3 regions of the Streptomyces sp. NPDC024017 genome follow, and region 2 is predicted to be linked to each of the others. Evidence: riboswitches for the same ligand, from Rfam matches in the RefSeq annotation. Region 2 holds a riboswitch; each other region holds the start of a gene.
What was found. A riboswitch is a leader RNA that binds a small molecule or an ion and turns the genes downstream of it on or off. The one in region 2 is predicted to bind thiamine pyrophosphate.
Positions count from the first base shown of each region.

Region 1 (7,134 bases), on a different contig from region 2:
CTATGATGGGCCCACGACACCCGCGGGCCGCTACGACCAGGCAGTCCGATGCGGTGCAATGCGGCGCGATGGTGGAGGGGTCGATGACTCAGGGGGCCGGTCAGGGACCCGAGGTGGAGCGGACGGCGACGTTGCGCGACTTCCGGGTGCCCGCGTACGTCCACGAGGCCGGTCCGTACGTCCACAGCGTTCACCCCGGCGAGGTCGCCCCGCCGCCCGAGGAGACCTACCCCGAGGGATACACGCCGACCCAGCGCGACCTTCCCGTCGTGAACCGGGGCGACACTGTCCAGGTGACCGTGGACCCCGAGACCGTCGCCGCCCCGCAGGGCACCACCGGGCAGGGCCCGCTGTACGTCGTGGGTGACGTGCACGGCTACCTCGACCAGCTGGTGTCGGCCCTCCAGGAGAAGGGCCTGCTCGACGCCGCCGGCAACTGGTGCGCGGGCACCGCCCGGCTGTGGTTCCTCGGCGACTTCACCGACCGCGGTCCGGACGGCATCGGCGTCATCGACCTGGTGATGCGGCTGTCCGCGGAGGCCGCCGCGGCCGGCGGCTACTGCAAGGCGCTCATGGGCAACCACGAGCTCCTGCTGCTGGGCGCGAAGCGGTTCGGCGACACCCCCGTCAACTCCGGCGCGGGCACCGCCACCTTCCAGGCGGCCTGGCTGCTCAACGGCGGCCAGAAGACCGACATGGACCGCCTCCAGGACCACCACCTGCAGTGGATGTCCCGCCTGGACGCCATCGAAGAGGTCGACGGCCACCTGCTCGTCCACTCCGACACCACCGCCTACCTCGACTACGGCCGTTCCATCGAAGAGGTCAACGACACCGTCCGCGAGACGATCACCCGCAACGACGCGGACGAGGTCTGGGACCTGTTCCGCAAGTTCACCAAGCGGTTCTCCTTCCGCGACGAGGGCGGCGCGGACGCCGTGCGCTCCCTGCTCGATACGTACGGGGGCACCCGCATCGTTCACGGGCACAGCCCGATTCCGTATCTGCTGGGCGAGGTCGGCGCCGAGGAGGACGAGGACAACGGCGACCCCGTGATCGAGGGTCCGCACGTCTACGCCGACGGACTCGCCATCGCGATGGACGGCGGCGTGACCATGGCCGGAAAGCTGCTGGTCCAGCAACTGCCGCTGGAGACGTGAACGTTCACCGGGCAGGCGTTCCCCTTCGGAGGACCGGACCGGTGAGGGGTCAATTTCGGTAAACCCCCTGTCACCGCATACCGTCACCGCTCTACCATCGGCTTATCCGTAGCAGGCTCCCCTCCGTTTCTGCCCGACGGCTCGTCAGCATGCCGAGCCCCAAGCCCTACGGAGCATCGGGGGATGCACATGAACAGCGTTCCGCAGCACCTGCTGAGCGAGGACCGCCAAGAATACGAGCGGATCCTCGATGAGGCGCTGCGCTCCGCACCACACCGTCCGGAACTGGCCGCTGTAGGACGGCGGCTCAACCCCGAACAGCTGCGCACCATGGCGCTGAACGCCACCGCGCTCATCACGGCGGCCGCGTCGACCGAGTACCAGCACTACGTCAAGGTCCGCGACGAACTGCGTCAGCCGGCGTCCGCCGGCTCCACAGCCGTGCGCGAGTCCGGTTCCTCCGAGTCGGGCACGGGCGCGTCGGGGCTCGCCGCCACCATGGGAGGGGTCGCCGAAACCGCCGGGGCGGGCGCCGTCGCCGTCGTCGCCGTCCTCGCACCCGTCCTGGCCGGAACCGCCGCGGCGATCTTCCTGCTCGTCGGCTACATCCTGCAGATGCTCGACCCCGAGCAGGGGTTCGCCCGGACCATGCTCACCACGGGCTGGGTGTTCGGCGCCGTGACCGCGGTCGCGATCCTCGTCGCCGCGGTGGGGCTGCTGCTCACCGCGCTGCGCAACAAGCCCACGGCCGAAGGCGGGCCGTACGGCGAACTGCAGGGCGAGGTGGCCCAGGCCAAGGAGGCCTGGCACGAGGCCCTGCTGGAACGCGGCATCCTGCCCTTCCTGCGGGAGGCCCTCGTCGACCCCGGCGCGGCCGCCGCGCTGCATGACACGCCCTCGTCCACGCCGGTCAGCCGCATGCCGCACCTCGGCTACGGCCGCCCGGGGTTCACCAGCCCGGACGACGGCGACCGCGGCTCGCGCCCCAGCTTCAGCAGCCCGGACTACACCAGCCCGGACTTCGGAGGACCGGAGCACCAGCCGGAGTAGCCGTCGGAGCCCGTCCGAGCAGGCACCTCCCACAGGCCGGGGGACCATCGGCCCCCGGGCCTGTGCGCGGCCGGGTCAGTCCGCGATGGGCAGGTACACGCGGTTCCCGCTCGCCGCGAACTCCTTCGACTTCAGGGCCATGCCCTCCTCGACCTCGGTCCGTGTGCCGCCGTGTTCGCGGCGGATGTCCTGCGAGATCTTCATGCTGCAGAACTTGGGACCGCACATCGAGCAGAAGTGAGCCGTCTTGGCCGGCTCCGCGGGCAGGGTCTCGTCGTGGAACTCCCGTGCCGTGTCCGGGTCGAGGGCCAGGTTGAACTGGTCCTCCCACCGGAACTCGAAACGGGCGTCGGACAGCGCGTCGTCCCACTCCTGCGCACCCGGGTGTCCCTTGGCGAGGTCGGCTGCGTGGGCGGCGATCTTGTAGGTGATGACGCCGGTCTTGACGTCGTCACGGTTCGGCAGGCCCAGGTGCTCCTTGGGCGTGACGTAACACAGCATCGCCGTGCCCCACCAGGCGATCATCGCGGCACCGATGCCGGAGGTGATGTGGTCGTACGCCGGTGCGACGTCCGTGGTCAGCGGGCCGAGCGTATAGAACGGAGCTTCCTCGCAGATCTCCTGCTGAAGGTCGATGTTCTCCTTGATCTTGTGCATCGGGACGTGGCCCGGGCCCTCGATCATGGTCTGAACATTGAAACGCTTCGCGATCCGGTTGAGTTCCCCGAGCGTGCGCAGCTCCGCGAACTGCGCCTCGTCGTTGGCGTCCGCGATCGATCCGGGCCTGAGGCCGTCCCCGAGCGAGTACGTGACGTCGTACGCGGCGAGGATCTCGCAGAGCTCCTCGAAGTTCTCGTACAGGAACGACTCCTTGTGGTGCGCGAGGCACCAGGCGGCCATGATCGAGCCGCCGCGGGAGACGATGCCGGTCTTGCGGTTCGCCGTCAGCGGCACGTACGCCAAGCGCACGCCCGCGTGGACCGTCATGTAGTCCACACCCTGCTCGGCCTGTTCGATGACCGTGTCCTTGTAGATCTCCCAGGTCAGCTCCTCGGCCCGGCCGTCGACCTTCTCCAGGGCCTGGTAGAGCGGCACGGTGCCGATGGGAACGGGGGAGTTGCGCAGCACCCACTCGCGCGTGGTGTGGATGTTGCGGCCGGTGGACAGGTCCATGACCGTGTCGGCGCCCCATCGGGTCGCCCAGGTCATCTTCTCGACCTCCTCCTCGATGGAGGACGTCACGGCCGAGTTGCCGATGTTGGCGTTGACCTTCACCAGGAACCGCTTGCCGATGATCATCGGCTCGATCTCCGGGTGGTTGACGTTGGCCGGCAGCACGGCCCGGCCCGCGGCGATCTCGTCCCGCACGACCTCGGGCGACACGTTCTCCCTGATGGCGACGTACTCCATCTCGGGCGTGATCTCGCCGCGGCGGGCGTACGCGAGTTGGGTGACCGCCTGTCCGTCCCTGCCGCGGCGCGGCTGGCGCGGGCGGCCGGGGAAGACCGCGTCCAGGTTGCGGAGGCCGCCACGGGGCGAGGTGTGCTTGATGCCGTCGTCCTCGGGACGGACGGGGCGGCCCGCGTACTCCTCGGTGTCGCCGCGGGCGATGATCCAGTTCTCGCGCAGCGGCGACAGTCCCCTGCGCACGTCGGTGTCGACGAGTGGATCGGTGTACGGGCCCGACGTGTCGTACAGCGTGACCGACTGGCCGTTGGTGAGATGCACCTGACGGACCGGCACGCGCAGGTCGGGGCGGCTGCCCTCGACGTACGCCTTGTGCCAGCCGATGGACTTCCCGGCCTCCTCGGACTTCTCGTCCTGAACGGAGGCAGGCGTGCGTGCGTCCTTGCTGGTCATGAGACCTACTCCCTACGCCGGCATTACCCGGTAACAGGTTCGGCGGTCGACGCAGCGGCTTCCGTCCGGCGACGTTTCGTGTGAAACATCACTCGACTCCGGCGATGTTTCATGTGAAACATCGCTGGGACGGAGGTCAGCGCCCTCTCAGCCCGGTGCTCCGAGCTCCCGCGTGTACAAAAGGTGGCTCCACGCTAGCGGCAATTCTGGCGCGGTGAACAGAGGGCCCCCCTCGTTCTTGCGATGATCGGGCGGTGACCACGACGCAGCGTCCCCCCTACCCACCGCCCGAGCCGCCCCGAGGATCCGGCGCCGGAAGCGGCAACGGCCGTGGTGACGGCCATGATTTCGCCGCCGGGACCGGGCATGAGCCGGCCAGGGGGCAGGGTCCTGAGTTCGGGTACGGCCGTGACGCGGGCTTCGGCCCCGGCCCTGGTTCCGGTCCCGGTTCCGGTTCTGGTCCCGGTGGTGAATATGGGCCGGGCTCCGGTGAGGGCCGGGGTGCCGGTTCTCCCGGTGGCCACGGTGGCCCGCCCACTGGTCAGGGACCCGGCCACGGCCCCGGTGGCGGCGGGCACGGTTCAGGGTCCGGTGGAGGCGGAGGGAACGGCCACGGTCACGACGGAGGTGACGGGCACGGCTCCGGTTCCGCCCCGGGTGGCGGCCACGGGCACTCTCACAACCACGGCCCGGCCACACCCGTCTCCCTGCACCTGCGCAAGATCATCGCGGCGATCCTGATCCCGTTCGCCGCGGCGGTACTGGTCGGCCTCGCCGTGCTGTGGCCGGGCGGCGCCCCGCCGCACGAGCGCACCGGCGTCGGCTTCGACCGGCAGACGCAGGACGCCACGGTCACCAAGGTGGTCGAGGTGAGCTGCAAGGAGGCCGGCGCTTCGGGCGTTCCGCCGACCGGAGACACCTCCACCGCCGAGGGCTCCTCCGCGGTGCAGCAGGAGAAGGGCACCTGCAAGCGGGCGACGATCCGGGTCGACAGCGGCGACGACAAGGGCCGTACGTTCACCGAGATCGTCCAGCCCGACCAGTCCCGCCAGCTGCACGAGGGTCAGAAGGTCGTGGTCGCCTATGAGCCCTCGGCACCGAAGGACCTGCAGTACTCGGTCACCGACATCAACCGCCGCCTGCCCCTGAGCCTGCTCGCCGGCATCTTCGCGCTCGCCGTCGTGGTCGTCGGGCGGATGCGGGGTGTCATGGCATTGGTCGCGCTGGCCATCAGCTTCATGGTGCTGAACTTCTTCATCCTGCCCGCGATCCTGCAGGGCTCGAACCCGCTGGTCGTGGCGGTGGTGGGCGCGAGCGCCATAATGCTCATCGCCTTGTACATGTGTCACGGCCTGTCCGCCCGGACCTCCGTGGCGGTGCTCGGCACCCTCATCTCGCTGTTGCTGATCGGCATCCTCGGCTCGGTGTTCATCGACTGGGCCGCGCTCAGTGGCAACACCGACGACAACACCGGGCTGATCCACGGCCTCTATCCGACGATCGACATGAGCGGTCTGCTGCTGGCCGGCATCATCATCGGCTCGCTGGGCGTACTCGACGACGTGACGGTCACGCAGACCTCGGCGGTCTGGGAGCTGCACGAGGCCAACCCGTCGATGGGCTGGCGCGGGCTCTACCGCGCGGGCATCCGGATCGGCCGCGACCACATCGCCTCGGTCGTCAACACGCTCGTCCTCGCCTACGCGGGTGCCGCGCTGCCGCTGCTGCTGTTGTTCTCGATCGCGCAGAGCAGTGTGGGGACGGTCGCCAACAGCGAGCTGGTCGCGGAGGAGATCGTGCGCACGCTGGTCGGTTCGATCGGCCTGGTCGCCTCGGTGCCGGTCACCACGGCCCTGGCGGCGCTGATGGTCTCGGCCGACCGTCCCGGCACGGAGCCCGCTGTGGAGGCCTCCGCGGTCCCGGCGCGCGGGGGGAGGGGCCGGCGCCGCAAGCGCTGACGCCCCGGCGCCACAGAGGCCTCCGAAAGCCTCAGGCACCCCGGCCGCCGGCGCGTCGGCCTCCAGCGACTCGACCTCGGCCTCGGCCTCGACTCGGCCTCGGCCGCCTCCGATGCAAGAAGATCGCCCGGTCATACGAAGATCGCAGGAAGAAGCGTTCCTGCGCAGCTCGGCGGCACCCGGTGAAGCGTTACTCCACCGTGCCGCCGGGCCCATGCCTCAACCAGCGCCCTGCTCGGCGAGGATGCGGTCCAGAGCCTCGTCGAGGTGCGCGTCGAAGTCGGCGAGCGAGCCTTCCTGGCCCAGCGGCACCAACTTGTCCGTACGGTCCAGGAAAGCGACGAGCGGTGCCGTCGACGACCGGAACAACGCCTGGTCGCTGCCCACCTGAAGCCGGATCAACACCTCGCCCAGCGCGTCGGGATCGACGGGCGTGACCCGCACATCGCCCTCCCCGCACGGCCGGCCGACCCCGTCGATCAGCAACTCCCGCCCGAAAGCCCACGTCACCGGGGCATCACCGGGCAAGTGGAACGTCAGCCGGACGGCATAGGGATCACTGGACTCATAGCGCAGCTCCACCGGAATGCGGAAGGAGAGCTCCTCGGACACGAGAAAGCTCATCATGACCTCTGCTTGCACGGACTCGCGCATCGACAACCCCGTCATTCGCCGTGACTGGCCGGGAACGAACCTCTGACACTTGGTGGAATCTTGCTGAACGTACACAGCAGATCACAAGGAGTGAGTTTTCACATACTGATAGAGAGCCCGAGCGAGGCGAGCAGGCGCCCCATCTCGGCCTGCAACTGGCGGGCCGCAGGCAGCAATCGGTCGGCCTGGTGTGCGGGCAGGGAGATGGCCATCGTCGCGGCCGTGGTGCCGAGGGTGAGCGGAATCGCGGCGCAGACCGCGCCCAGGGCGTACTCCTGACGCTCGATCACCGGTTCCATCCGCCGGATCCGCTCCAGACGCCTCAGCAGGCTGTGGTTGTCGCGCACCGTGTACGGCGTGAGGGGCTGCACCGGGTAGCGGTCGAGGTGGTCACGGCGGGCGTCCTCGTCCAGCTGGGACAGCAGGCACTGCCCGATGGCGTGCGCGTGCCC
Region 1 is NZ_JBEZYZ010000002.1:192,117-199,250, forward strand. Features, by position in the region: gene AB0G20_RS05645 (metallophosphoesterase) at 69-1,160, shown strand; gene AB0G20_RS05650 (hypothetical protein) at 1,344-2,210, shown strand; gene thiC (phosphomethylpyrimidine synthase ThiC) at 2,286-4,070, opposite strand; TPP riboswitch at 4,063-4,252, opposite strand; gene AB0G20_RS05660 (YibE/F family protein) at 4,325-6,028, shown strand; gene AB0G20_RS05665 (SsgA family sporulation/cell division regulator) at 6,248-6,682, opposite strand; gene AB0G20_RS05670 (IclR family transcriptional regulator C-terminal domain-containing protein) at 6,781-7,134, opposite strand, start outside.
Region 1: another riboswitch for thiamine pyrophosphate. It lies ahead of thiC (phosphomethylpyrimidine synthase ThiC); the one in region 2 lies ahead of AB0G20_RS33885 (thiamine ABC transporter substrate-binding protein).

Region 2 (7,134 bases):
CCGTGAGCTCACGGGCGCCGGCATGATGGACTGCAAGAAGGCGCTGGACGAGGCCGAGGGCAACGTCGAGAAGGCCGTCGAGGCGCTCCGCATCAAGGGCCAGAAGGGCGTCGCCAAGCGCGAGGGCCGCTCCGCCGAGAACGGCGCCGTCGTCTCGATCATCGCCGACGACAACTCCTCCGGTGTCCTGGTCGAGCTGAAGTGCGAGACGGACTTCGTCGCCAAGGGTGACAAGTTCCAGGCCGTGGCCAAGACCATCGCCGAGCACGTCGCCAAGACCTCCCCGGCCGACCTCGAGGCCCTGCTCGCCTCCGAGATCGAGGCCGGCAAGACCGTCCAGGCGTACGTCGACGAGGCCAACGCCAACCTGGGCGAGAAGATCGTCCTGGACCGCTTCGCGCAGTACGCCGACGGCTTCGTGACGGCGTACATGCACCGCACGATGCCCGACCTGCCCCCGCAGATCGGTGTCCTCGTCGAGCTGGACAAGCCGAACGCGGAGATCGCCAAGGGCGTCGCCCAGCACATCGCCGCCTTCGCGCCGAAGTACCTCTCCAAGGAGGACGTGCCGGCCGAGGTCGTCGAGTCCGAGCGCCGCGTCGCCGAGGAGACCACCCGCGCCGAGGGCAAGCCCGAGGCCGCCCTGCCGAAGATCGTCGAGGGTCGCCTCAACGGCTTCTTCAAGGACGCCACGCTGCTCGGCCAGCCGTACGCGCTCGACAACAAGAAGTCGGTCCAGAAGGTTCTGGACGAGGCCGGTGTCACCCTGAAGCGCTTCACGCGCATCAAGGTCGGCATCTGAGTCCGTACCGCGATCGACGCCCGACCCCGATAGGGTCGACAGCAGTCGTCCGCGTACGCCGTCACATGAGTGGCGGACGACAGCAGATCTGACGAGGAGGCCATTGCCGTATGGGATGCGAAACACGCCCCACCGGCAATGGCCTTCTTGGTATGTGCAACACGTGAAAGAGGCGGGATCCCCCATGACCACCAAGGCCCAGAAGAGCGACGACGGCAAAGTGCGCGGCCGGTTTCTGCTGAAGCTGTCCGGAGAGGCCTTCTCCGGTGGCGGCGGCCTTGGCGTCGACCCCGACGTGGTGCACAAGATCGCCCGCGAGATCGCGGCCGTGGTACGCGACGGCGCGGAGATCGCGATCGTCATCGGCGGAGGCAACTTCTTCCGCGGCGCCGAACTCCAGCAGCGCGGCATGGACCGGGCCCGCTCCGACTACATGGGCATGCTCGGCACCGTCATGAACTGCCTCGCCCTCCAGGACTTCCTGGAGAAGGTCGGCGTGGACTGCCGGGTGCAGACCGCCATCACCATGGGCCAGGTCGCCGAGCCGTACATCCCGCTGCGCGCCGTACGGCACCTGGAGAAGGGCCGCGTGGTCATCTTCGGCGCCGGAATGGGCATGCCGTACTTCTCCACCGACACCACCGCCGCCCAGCGCGCCCTGGAGATCGACGCCGAGGCGCTGCTGATGGGCAAGAACGGCGTGGACGGGGTCTACGACTCCGACCCCAAGACCAACCCGGACGCGGTGAAGTTCGATCACCTCGGCTACGGCGAGGTCATCACGCGCGATCTGAAGGTCGCCGACGCCACGGCCGTGACGCTGTGCCGCGACAACAAGCTCCCGATCGTGGTCTTCGAGCTGCTGGCGGAGGGCAACATCGGACGCGCCGTCAAGGGTGAGAAGATCGGCACGCTGGTGGGGGACCCCGGCAGCCGGGACTGACACCCCGGGAACAACCCCGTCCGGGGGACGGACGGGACGGAGCCGGGCCGGGGGATGGACAATGTCCCGCCGGTCGGGAACCGTGCAGGAAGAAGACGCGACGCAGCCGGCCGCCGCCCCACATGGAACCGCAGCCGGGCCTACTCAAGACACGCAGGAGCAAGTGGTGATCGAAGAGACCCTCCTCGAGGCCGAGGAGAAGATGGAGAAGGCCGTCGTGGTCGCCAAGGAGGACTTCGCCGCGATCCGCACCGGCCGTGCGCACCCGGCGATGTTCAACAAGATCGTGGCCGAGTACTACGGCGCGCCGACGCCGATCAACCAGCTGGCCTCGTTCTCCGTGCCCGAGCCGCGTATGGCCGTGGTGACCCCCTTCGACAAGAGCGCGCTGCGCAACATCGAGCAGGCGATCCGCGACTCCGACCTGGGCGTCAACCCGAGCAACGACGGCAACATCATCCGGGTGGTGTTCCCCGAGCTCACCGAGGAGCGCCGCCGCGAGTACATCAAGGTCGCCAAGAGCAAGGGTGAGGACGCCAAGGTCTCCATCCGTTCCGTGCGCCGCAAGGCCAAGGACGCCATCGACAAGCTGATCAAGGACGGCGAGGTCGGCGAGGACGAGGGCCGCCGTGCGGAGAAGGAGCTCGACGACACCACCGCGAAGTACGTCGCGCAGGTGGACGAGCTCCTGAAGCACAAGGAAGCGGAGCTGCTCGAGGTCTGATGAACGACTCTTCCTGGGGGGCGCCGCCACAGGCCGGGTACTGGGGGCCCACCGACCAAGGGCATGGTCAGGGGCACGTCCAGGGCCAGGCCCACGGGCACGTCCAGGGGGCCGCCCCGGCGGGTCCCGCATACGATGCGTATGAAGCGCCTCAGACTCGCCCCATGCCCATCGTGCCCGACGTGACCGACTTCGGCGGAAACCAGGATGACGACCGGGGGGCTGCTCGGCTGAGCGCCCGCCCGGTCCGAAACGACACGAATCCGGAGCCCATGCCCGACGCCTCGCAGCCGGCCCCCAAGCCGCCGAAGAAGAGCGCGGGCCGCGACCTGAGTGCCGCGATAGGGGTCGGTGTCGGGCTCGGTGCGGTGATCGTCGCGTCGCTGTTCGTCGTCAAGGCCGTCTTCGTCGGTGTCGTGGCGGTGGCCGTGGTGGTGGGCCTGTGGGAGCTGACCAAGCGGCTGGAGGAACGCAAGGGCATCCGGGCGCCCCTCGTGCCGCTCGCGCTCGGCGGTGCCGCGATGGTCGTCGCCGGGTACGTCCGGGGCGCCGAGGGCGCGTGGGTGGCGATGGCACTCACGGCACTGGCCGTCCTGGTCTGGCGCATGACCGAACCGCCCGAGGGCTACCTGAGGGACGTCACCGCGGGCGTCTTCGCGGCGTTCTACGTGCCGTTCCTGGCGACCTTCGTCGCGATGATGCTGACCGCGGACGACGGGCCGCAGCGGGTGCTCACCTTCCTGCTGCTCACGGTCGTCAGCGACACCGGGGCCTACGCCGTCGGCTGGCGGTTCGGCCGGCACAAGCTCGCCCCGCGCATCAGCCCCGGCAAGACCCGCGAGGGCCTGCTCGGCGCGGTCTCCTTCGCCATGGTCGCGGGGGCACTGTGCATGCAGTTCCTCATCGACGACGGTGCCTGGTGGCAGGGCCTGGTGCTGGGCCTCGCGGTCGCGGTCACCGCCACGCTCGGCGACCTCGGCGAGTCCATGATCAAGCGGGACCTCGGCATCAAGGACATGGGCACGCTGCTGCCGGGCCACGGCGGCATCATGGACCGGCTCGACTCGCTGCTCCCCACGGCTCCGGTGGTGTGGCTGCTGCTCGTGCTCTTCGTCGGCTCCGGCTGAACCGGCCGTCTTCGCCAGTGAGCTCCTGCCCGGCCGGGCAGGAGCTCACTGACGTTTCGGGGAGACGCCCGAGGGTCTGAAGTGGGACGATTCAGATGTACCTCCCAAAGGAGGCCATCATGGCCATCATCCGAGAGAGCATCGACGTCGACCGCCGGCCCGAGGAGGTCTACCAGTACGTCATGGACACTCAGCGCATGCCGGAGTGGCAGCTGAGCGCCGTGTCCGCGGAGCGCCTCGACGAGGGGCCCGTCGGTGTCGGCACCCAGGTCCGCGTGACCAGGCACATCGGCCGCCGTGTCATGCCGATGACCATGGAGGTCACCGAGTACGACCCACCCCGCAGCTGGGGCATGCGCGGCGTCGACGGCCCCGTCCGGGCACACGTGCACGGGGAGGTCGAGCCCTATGACGAGGGCCGCCGCTCGCACGTCACGATCGACATCGACTTCGAGGGCCACGGCATGGGCAAGGTCATGGTCCCGCTGGTCGTACGCCCCCAGGTCCGCAAGGAACTCCCGCGCAACGAGCAGCTCCTCAAGGACCGGCTGGAGCACAGGGGCGAGTAAGTCCCGCCCGCTCCACGATAAGTAGCACCAGCGCTTACCTCTGAAGTCATTGAGGCGTGCGACGCTCCTGGCTTCAGTCCGTTTCTTGCATTCGCGCGTTCTGGATCGCGGCTCCTGCTCGCGATCGCCCCCCGGGCCGTCCCTGGACCGCGCCAGGCCGGCCGACGCTGACGGACGCCACCCGCAGGTGACCGCCCCCACCCCGCTCCCGGACCGGGCCGCCGCAGTTGATCTGCCACACTGGACGGGTTATGCCTGCACCCGGAGAACTCACTTTCGTAGCCCCGCGCGGAGCCAAGAAGCCGCCGCGGCACCTCGCCGATCTCACTCCTGCCGAGCGCAAGGAGGCCGTTGCCGCTGTCGGGGAGAAGCCGTTTCGTGCCAAGCAGCTCTCGCAGCACTACTTCGCGCGGTACGCGCATGATCCGGAGCAGTGGACCGACATTCCGGCCGGTGCCCGAGGGCGGCTGCAGGAAGCGCTGCTGCCCGAGCTGATGACCGTGGTGCGGCATCTGTCGACCGACCAGGGCACCACCCGCAAGACGCTGTGGCGGCTGTTCGACGGCACGCTCGTCGAGTCCGTGCTGATGCGCTACCCGGACCGCGTGACCATGTGCATCAGCTCGCAGGCGGGATGCGGCATGAACTGCCCGTTCTGCGCGACCGGGCAGGCCGGGCTGGACCGGAATCTGTCCACGGCCGAGATCGTGCACCAGATCGTGGACGGGATGCGGGCGCTGCGTGACGGGGAGGTCCCCGGCGGGCCCGCGCGGCTCAGCAACATCGTCTTCATGGGCATGGGCGAGCCGCTCGCCAACTACAACCGGGTCATCGGCTCCATCCGGCGGCTCACCGACCCCGAGCCCGACGGGCTGGGGCTCTCGCAGCGTGGCATCACCGTCTCGACGGTCGGGCTCGTCCCCGCCATCCACCGGTTCGCCGACGAGGGCTTCAAGTGCCGCCTCGCCATCTCGCTGCACGCTCCCGACGACGAGCTGCGCGACACCCTCGTGCCCGTGAACACGCGCTGGAAGGTCCGGGAGGTCCTGGACGCCGGCTTCGAGTACAGCGCCAAGTCGGGGCGGCGGCTGTCCATCGAGTACGCGCTGATCCGGGACATCAACGACCAGGCGTGGCGCGGTGACCGGCTCGGGCGGCTACTCAAGGGCAAGCCCGTGCATGTCAATCTCATCCCGCTGAACCCGACGCCGGGGTCGAAGTGGACCGCCTCGCGGCCCGAGGACGAGAAGGCGTTCGTGGAGGCGATCGCCGCTCATGGTGTGCCGGTGACGATCCGGGACACCCGTGGTCAGGAGATCGACGGGGCGTGTGGTCAGCTCGCGGCCACCGAACGGTAGTCTGACCGTCGTAAGCACACCTTCATATTCGACACCTGCACATTCCGACAGGGGAGCGCCACAGCGCTGAGAGTGCGGCACACGGCCGCAGACCCTCCGAACCTGGCCCAGGTCATTCTGGGTAGGGAGATCGGTCACCACTCGAGCTGTTGCGCCCTGCCCGGGACCCCGGAAGTCCCGGGCAGGGCCGCGTCTTCTCCTGGTCACTCCAGGAGGAATCCAGTGAGCATCAACGCAAAGCGGCTGACGGCGGCGGTCGTCGGGCTCGGCATGGCCGGCACGCTCGCCGCGTGCGGGTCGTCCGACGGCAGCCAGGGGTCCGGCGGTGACTCCAAGACCGTGACGCTCGTCAGCCACGACTCGTGGGCCGCGTCCAAGGACGTCATCGCGGCCTTCGAGAAGCAGTCCGGCTACAAGGTCGACGTCCTGAAGGACGGCGACGCCGGGCAGGCCGTGAACAAGGCCATCCTTACCAAGGACAACCCGCAGGGCGACGTCTTCTTCGGCGTCGACAACACGCTGCTGTCCCGCGCCCTCGACAACGGCCTGTTCCAGTCGTACGAGGCGAAGGGATCCGACCTGATCCTGCCGGAGTACCGCGTCGACCAGGACAAGCACCGGGTCACGCCCGTCGACACCGGCGACATCTGCGTCAACTACGACAAGAAGTACTTCGCCGACCACAAGCTGGAGCCGCCGCGCAGCTTCGACGACCTGGTCAAGCCGCAGTACAAGAACCTGCTCGTGACCGAGAACGCCTCCGCCTCCTCGCCCGGTCTCGGTTTCCTGCTCGGCACCGCCGCCAAGTACGGCGACGACGGCTGGGAGGGCTACTGGAAGAAGCTCAAGGCCAACGGCGTGAAGGTCGTCGACGGCTGGGAGCAGGCCTACAACGTGGAGTTCTCCGGCTCCAGCAGCGGCAAGAAGGCCAAGGGCGACCGGCCGCTCGTCGTGTCGTACGCCTCCTCGCCGCCCGCCGAGGTGCTGTACGCCGACCCGAAGCCCACCTCCGCCCCGACCGGGGTCGCCGAGGGCACCTGCTTCCGGCAGGTCGAGTACGCGGGGCTGCTCAGCAACGCGAAGAACACCAAGGGCGGCAAGGCGCTCCTGGACTTCCTGCTCACCAAGGAGTTCCAGGACGACATGCCGATGAACATGTTCGTGTACCCGGTGCGCGAGGGCGCCCAGGTGCCGCCGGAGTTCGTGAAGTACGGGCCGCAGGCGAAGGACCCGGAGACCATGGACCCGGCGAAGATCGCCGACCACCGCGACCAGTGGGTCAAGTCGTGGACCTCACTCGTACTGAAGTAGCCGCTCGGAAGCGGGGCGCGGCGGCGCGGTTCGGTCTGCTGGCCGTGCCCGTCGCGTTCTTCGCGGTCTTCTTCGCCTACCCCGTCACCGCGATCGTCGCGCGCGGCCTCAAGGTTGACGGGGCCTGGCACCTCGGGCGGATCGGGGAGGTGCTGGCGCAGTCCGACGTCCGGCACGTCCTGTGGTTCACCACCTGGCAGGCGCTGGTCTCCACCGTGCTCACGCTGATCGTCGCGCTCCCCGGCGCGTACGTCTTCGCGCGCTTTGAATTCCCAGGAAAGCAGGTCCTGCGGGCGGTCG
Region 2 is NZ_JBEZYZ010000015.1:124,591-131,724, reverse strand. Features, by position in the region: gene tsf (translation elongation factor Ts) at 1-802, shown strand, start outside; gene pyrH (UMP kinase) at 987-1,745, shown strand; gene frr (ribosome recycling factor) at 1,912-2,469, shown strand; gene AB0G20_RS33900 (phosphatidate cytidylyltransferase) at 2,469-3,596, shown strand; gene AB0G20_RS33895 (SRPBCC family protein) at 3,716-4,165, shown strand; gene rlmN (23S rRNA (adenine(2503)-C(2))-methyltransferase RlmN) at 4,417-5,523, shown strand; TPP riboswitch at 5,563-5,669, shown strand; gene AB0G20_RS33885 (thiamine ABC transporter substrate-binding protein) at 5,794-6,834, shown strand; gene AB0G20_RS33880 (iron ABC transporter permease) at 6,810-7,134, shown strand, end outside.

Region 3 (7,134 bases), on a different contig from region 2:
GGGTGCCGGGCAGGCTGTCGTCCGGGGTGAAGAGCCACTCCAGCATCTCTTCGTCCGTGAAGCCGTCGTCCCGCAGGAGCGTCAAGGTCCCGGACAGGCCCTTGACGACCTTGTCCCCGTCGATGAAGGCGGCAGGGACGTGCAGCGCGCGGTTCTCACCTCGGCGTACGGCGATGAGCTGGCCGTCCTTGACCAGCTGCCGCACACGCGTCACCTCGACGCCGAACTGTTCGGCGATGTCGGGGAGGGTGAGCCAGGCGGGGACGAGAGCATCGATCTTTGCGTCAATCTCGGTCACGGAACCAGCCTGCCATTAGCCACTGACAGTCGGAAGTCGGCCCGGCCCACCCGGGCGCACGCGCCGGGCCCGGCGCCTATGCCGCCGCGGCCTTCATGGGCCTGGCCGGATCCGCCAGCAGCACCGGATTCATCGGTGTGCCCGACTCGATCAGGCGACGGCCCTGCGCCAGGTCCCGGGGCCTGCCCACCGCCAGCAGCGCGACCAGCCGCTCGTCGCGCAGCCAGCACACCGTCCAGGCCGGTCCGGAGGGGTCGCCCCGCCACAGGGTCGTGTCCGCGGCCGCGTGGTGCCCGGCGTACTGGACGAACCGACCGAACTGCTCGGACCAGAAGTAGGGCACCGGGTCGTACACCGCCGGCGTCTGACCGGTGGCCCGGCCGGCGATGTTCACGGCGACCGTGCGCGGTCCCTGGAGGGCGTTGTCCCAGTGGTGGACCAGCAGGCGCTCGCCGTAGCGCCCGGAGGGGAAGGAGGCGCAGTCGCCGACCGCGTACACGTCCGGCGCCGACGTGCGCAGATGCTCGTCGGCGACGATCTCGCCGTGGACGCCGAGCTCGATCCCGGAGCCGGCCAGCCAGGCCGTCGCGGGGCGGGCGCCGATGCCGACGACGACCGCGCCCGCGGGCAGCCGCGTGCCGTCGTCGAGGAGCACGGCGTCCGGCTCGACGCGCTCCACGCGCGCGTGCGTCCGCAGTACCGCGCCCGCGGCGGCGTACCAGCCGGTCATCGGGGCGGCGACCTCGGCGGGCAGTGCCCCGGCGAGCGGCCGTTCGGCGGCCTCGACGACGGTCACCGCGCAGCCCGCCTCGCGCGCGGCCGTGGCGAACTCCGCGCCGATCCAGCCCGCACCGACGACCACGATGTCCTGCTGGCGGGCGAGCACGGGCCGCAGCCGCTCGGCGTCGTCCAGGGTGCGCAGCAGATGCACGCCGGGCACGCCCTCCGCACCGGGCAGCCGGACCGGTTCGGCGCCGGTCGCGACGACCAGGACGTCGTACGGCACGGCCCCGGCCTCGGTGTCCAGCTCGTGGTCGGCGGGGCGCAGGCCCAGCACCTCGCAGCCGAGCCGCAGTTCGATGCCGAGGGCTTCGAAGTCGACGTCGAAGGCGGAGCCCTCGGACTTGCCGAGCAGGACGGCCTTGGACAACGGGGGCCGGTCGTAGGGCTGGTGGGGCTCGGCGCCGATCAGGATCACGTCACCGGTGAAGCCCTGCTCGCGCAGGGCCACGGCGGTCTGCACCCCGGCCATGCCCGCACCCGCCACGACGACGCGCCGCGGCGCGGACGAACCTGGTTCCTGCGTCTGCTCGCTCACCTGATCACCATAGACACCTGACGAATTGTCAGTCAGTGCTCATGCGCCGTGACCTGCTCCACAACGCTCGTGCCGTTGCCCCGCTGGGACTCCCACTCCCAGGTCTCCTCCAGCCGCACCCGCCCGTCGGGCAGCTCCACCACCGCCGAGACGCAGTGCCCCGAGGCCGTGGTCCCGTCCCGCTTGAGCTGGACGTACCGGAAGTCCAGCCGGTCACCTTCCCGGGTACCCACGAGATGCCCGCGTACGACGTCGCCGCCCGTGTACTCGGCCCAGATCTCGCCCTCCCGCTCGTGGTACGTGAACCGGGTGCGGGTGCCCACCTGGCCCGGTGCCTGGTCGGCGACCGGGGCGAGGACGAGACCGTCGAGGGATCGGGCCATGGACGGAGGCTCCCTTACTGCGGCATACGGCATCGGGCTAGGGTGGCCAACGTAAAGCACTCGCGGGAGCCCGGACGCACCGGGCTGAGAGGGAGGCTGGCGGCCTCCGACCGTACGAACCTGATCCGGGTCATGCCGGCGAAGGGAGGGGCTGGACGCCCATGTCGCCTACGTCCACCACGTCAGACGTCCTTGTCATCGGGGGCGGGATCATCGGCCTGGTCACGGCCTGGCGGGCCGCGCAACGCGGGTTCGCCACGGCCGTCGTGGACCCCGAGCCGGGCGGCGGAGCCGCACAGGTGGCGGCCGGCATGCTGGCCGCCGTCACGGAACTGCACTACGGAGAGCAGACCCTGCTCGGCCTGAACCTCGCCTCCGCCCGGCGCTACCCGGACTTCGCCGCCGAGCTCACCGAGCTGACCGGCCAGGACCTCGGCTACCGCCGCTGCGGCACGCTCGCCGTGGCCCTGGACGCGGACGACCGGGCCCACTTGCGCGAACTGCACGCCCTGCAGCAGCAGTCGGGCCTGGAGTCGCAGTGGCTGTCGGGGCGCGAGTGCCGGCGCCTGGAGCCGATGCTCGCGCCGGGCGTGCGCGGCGGGCTGCGGGTCGACGGCGACCACCAGATCGACCCGCGGCGGCTGGCCGGGGCCCTGGTCGCGGCGTGCGAGCGGGCGGGCGTGGTCTTCCACCGGGCGTGGGCGGAGCGGCTGACTGTCGTACGGGACCGGGCCGCGGGTGTCGTCCTGGCCGACGGGACGGAGGCGGCCGCCGGGCAGGTGGTGCTCGCCGGGGGCAGTCTCAGCGGCCGGCTCGCGGGCGTCCCGGAGGACGTGCTGCCTCCCGTGCGGCCGGTGAAGGGGCAGGTCCTGAGGCTGACCATGCCGCAGCGGCACGGGCCGTTCCTGAGCCGGACGGTGCGCGCGGTCGTGCGCGGCAGCCACGTCTACCTGGTGCCCCGCGCGAGCGGTGAACTCGTCATCGGGGCGACCAGCGAGGAGCTGGGCTGGGACACCACCGTGACCGCGGGCGGCGTGTACGAGCTGCTGCGGGACGCGCACGAGCTGGTGCCGGGCATCACCGAACTGCCGCTCACCGAGACCCGGGCCGGGCTGCGCCCCGGCTCCCCCGACAACGCGCCGCTGCTCGGCCCGACCGGTCTCGACGGGCTGCTGCTGGCCACCGGGCACTACCGCAACGGCGTCCTGCTCACCCCGGTGACCGGCGACGCCATGGCGCACGTCCTGGCCACGGGTGAACTCCCCGAGGAGGCCCGCCCCTTCTCCCCCAAACGCTTCTCTCCCGCCACCGCACTCACGGAGCAGCCCGCATGAACATCTCCGTCAACGGGGAGCCCCGGGACGTCCGGCCCGGCACGGCTCTCGACACCGTCGTGAGGTCGCTCACCGCCTCCGCCTCGGGCGTGGCCGCCGCCCTCAACGAAACCGTCGTCCCGCGCACGCAGTGGCCCTCCACGCCCCTTTGCGAGGGAGACCGCGTGGAAGTCCTCACCGCCGTCCAAGGAGGCTGACCATGGCCGACGATCCGTTTGTCCTCGGTGGTACGTCCTTCACGTCCCGTCTGATCATGGGCACGGGCGGGGCGCCCAGCCTCGACGTGCTGGAGCGGTCGCTGGTCGCGTCCGGGACGGAGCTGACGACGGTCGCGATGCGCCGGGTGAACGCCTCGGTGCACGGCTCGGTGCTGTCCGTCCTCGACAAGCTCGGCATCCGGGTGCTGCCCAACACGGCGGGCTGCTTCACGGCTGGCGAGGCCGTCCTCACGGCCCGTCTCGCACGCGAGGCCCTCGGCACCGACCTGATCAAGCTGGAGGTCATCGCCGACGAGCGCACGCTGCTGCCGGACCCGATCGAGACGCTGGAAGCGGCCGAGACGCTCGTCGACGACGGGTTCACGGTGCTGCCGTACACCAACGACGACCCCGTGCTGGCGCGGAAGCTGGAGGACGCGGGCTGCGCGGCGATCATGCCGCTCGGCTCGCCGATCGGCTCCGGGCTCGGGATCCGCAACCCGCACAACTTCCAGCTGATCGTCGAGCACGCGCGCGTGCCGGTGATCCTGGACGCGGGCGCCGGTACCGCCTCGGACGCGGCCCTGGCGATGGAGCTGGGGTGTGCGGGTGTGATGCTCGCCTCGGCGGTGACGCGGGCGCAGGAACCCGTGCTGATGGCCGACGCCATGCGGCATGCCGTGGAGGCGGGTCGGCTGGCCTACCGGGCGGGGCGGATTCCCCGGCGGCACTTCGCGGAGGCGTCGTCCCCGACGGACGGCATGGCCGCGCTGGACCCGGAGCGGCCCGCTTTCCGGTAGGGGGCGGAACACACGTCACAGGTCGGCTGCAGTCCCGCGCCGAAAACAGCCGGGGGGACAGGGCTGTCGGTCGTGGCTCGTACACTCGCCTGCGTGGACACGACCCTTCAAGACCCCTTGGTCGGGCAGGTGCTCGACGGCCGATACCGCATCGACGCGCGGATCGCTGTCGGCGGGATGGCCACGGTCTACCGGGCCGTGGACACCCGGCTCGACCGGGTCCTCGCCCTCAAGGTGATGCACCCCTCGCTCGCGGTCGACGCCTCGTTCGTCGAGCGGTTCATCCGCGAGGCGAAGTCCGTGGCCCGGCTGGCCCACCCGAACGTGGTGCAGGTCTTCGACCAGGGCACGGACGGCTCGTACGTGTACCTGGCGATGGAGTACGTCGCGGGTTGCACCCTGCGGGACGTGCTGCGCGAGCGCGGGGCCCTGCAGCCGCGTGCCGCCCTGGACATCCTGGAGCCGGTGCTGGCCGCGCTGGGCGCCGCGCACCGCGCCGGGTTCGTGCACCGCGACATGAAGCCCGAGAACGTCCTGATAGGGGACGACGGCCGGGTCAAGGTCGCCGACTTCGGCCTCGTCCGGGCCGTGGACACGGTGACGAACACCACCGGCACCGTCCTCGGCACGGTCTCGTACCTCGCCCCCGAGCAGATAGAGAACGGCACCGCCGACCCCCGCGTCGACGTGTACGCGTGCGGCGTGATGCTGTACGAGATGCTGACCGGCGACAGGCCGCACGACGGGGACTCCCCCGCCGTGATCCTCTACAAGCACCTGCACGAGGACGTCCCGCCGCCCTCGGCCGCCGTGCCCGGCCTGGCGTACGAGCTGGACGCGATGGTGGCCTCGGCGACGGCCCGCACTCCGGCCGTCCGCCCGCACGACGCGGTGGCGCTGCTCGCGCAGGTCCGCGACGGACGCGGCCGGCTGAGCGAGGACGAGCTGGACGCGGTGCCGCCGCAGGCGCTCACGGTGGACCACGACAACGGCGACGACCGGACGACCGTGATCCCGCGCGCCCTGGCCACGCCGCGTCCGCTGCCGGTCAACGAGGACGACGAGGCCTCCGGGGCCGCCCTCAACCGCACCAGCCGCCTGGCGTCCCCGCCGCCGCCCCCGCCGTCCCGGCGCCGCTCGGGATCCCGGCGCGGCCCGGTGGCGATCGTCGTCGCCGTCCTGCTCGCGCTCGGCCTCGGCGCCGGTGTCTGGTACATCAACTCCGGCCAGTTCACCGAGGTCCCGCCGCTGCTGGCGAAGACCCAGGAGCAGGCCGAGGACCGGCTGCAGGACGCCGGCCTGGAGCTCGGCAATGTGAAGCACGCCTACAGCGACACCGTGAAGCGCGGCCAGATCATCAGCACCGACCCGAAGGCCGGGACGCGCATCCGCGGCAACGACTCGGTGGGCATCACCGTCTCCGACGGCCCCGAGACCGTGCGCGTGCCCGACCTGGCCGGCCAGAAGCTCGCCGAGGCGCGGGGCCAGCTGAAGGAGAGCGGGCTGGAGCCGGGCATGGTCACCCGGGAGTTCAGCGACAACGTGCCGCGCGGCTCGGTGATCTCCGCGCGCCCGGCCGACGGCACGAAGGTGCGCGCGGGCACGGCCGTCGCGCTGGTCGTCAGCAAGGGCAGCCCCATCGACATCCCCGACGTCACCGGCTCGGACGAGGCGGACGCGAAGGCCGAGCTGATCGAGGCCGGCCTCAAGGTGAAGATCGCCACCGAGCGGGTCAACTCCTCCGAGTACGACAAGGGCCAGGTCGTCCGGCAGACGCCGAAGCCCGGCGGCCGGGCGGCCGAGGGCGACACGGTGACGCTGACGCTGTCCAAGGGCCCCGAGATGATCGAGGTCCCGGACGTGGTCGGCGACAGCGTCGACGCCGCCAGGCAGGCGCTGGAGGGCGCCGGTTTCGAGGTCGACGAGGACCGCGGGCTGCTCGGCCTGTTCGGCGACGAGGTCAAGAGCCAGTCCGTCGAGGGCGGCCAGCGGGCGCCCAAGGGCTCGACGATCACCATCAAGATCAGGTGACGACGGCGGGCGGGGAGCCCGCGGACGGGGCAGGGCCGGACGCATGACACCCTGAACGGGTGAACAGTCAGCTGTCCGGCCCCTCCCGCAACCCGGTGGGCGGCCACGTCCCCGTGGCCGGTGGGCTCCATTCCGTAGGCCTGTCGTACGCCCGTGACCTGAAGGCGGAGACCGTCCAGGTCTTCGTCGCCAACCCGCGCGGCTGGGCCACGCCGACCGGAAACCCGAAGCAGGACGAGGCGTTCCGCGCGGCGTGCGCGGCCGAGTCGATCCCCGCCTACGTGCACGCCCCCTACCTGATCAACTTCGGCTCGCACACCGAGGCGACCGTGGAGCGGTCGGTGGAGTCGCTGCGGCACTCGCTGCGGCGCGGGCGGGAGATCGGGGCGCTGGGCGTGGTCGTGCACACGGGCAGCGCGACCGGCGGCCGGGAGCGGTCGGTGGCGCTGAAACAGGTGCGGGAGCATCTGCTGCCGCTGCTGGACGAGTTGACCCACGAGGACGACCCGTTCCTGCTGCTGGAGTCGACGGCCGGCCAGGGCGCCTCCCTGTGTTCACGGACGTGGGACTTCGGCCCGTACTTCGAGGCGCTGGACGCCCACCCGATGCTCGGCGTGTGCCTGGACACCTGCCACATCTACGCCGCAGGGCACGACCTGACGGGCCCCAGCGGCATGCACCAGACGCTGGACCTGCTGGTGGACACGGTCGGCGGGGGCCGGCTGAAGCTGATCCACGCCAACGACTCCAAGGACGTGGTGGGCGCGCACAAG
Region 3 is NZ_JBEZYZ010000012.1:271,842-278,975, forward strand. Features, by position in the region: gene AB0G20_RS30505 (Rv2175c family DNA-binding protein) at 1-298, opposite strand, end outside; gene AB0G20_RS30510 (FAD-dependent oxidoreductase) at 375-1,616, opposite strand; gene AB0G20_RS30515 (hypothetical protein) at 1,649-1,999, opposite strand; TPP riboswitch at 2,052-2,163, shown strand; gene thiO (glycine oxidase ThiO) at 2,161-3,333, shown strand; gene thiS (sulfur carrier protein ThiS) at 3,330-3,530, shown strand; gene AB0G20_RS30530 (thiazole synthase) at 3,533-4,330, shown strand; gene pknB (Stk1 family PASTA domain-containing Ser/Thr kinase) at 4,424-6,361, shown strand; gene AB0G20_RS30540 (deoxyribonuclease IV) at 6,421-7,134, shown strand, end outside.
Region 3: another riboswitch for thiamine pyrophosphate. It lies ahead of thiO (glycine oxidase ThiO); the one in region 2 lies ahead of AB0G20_RS33885 (thiamine ABC transporter substrate-binding protein).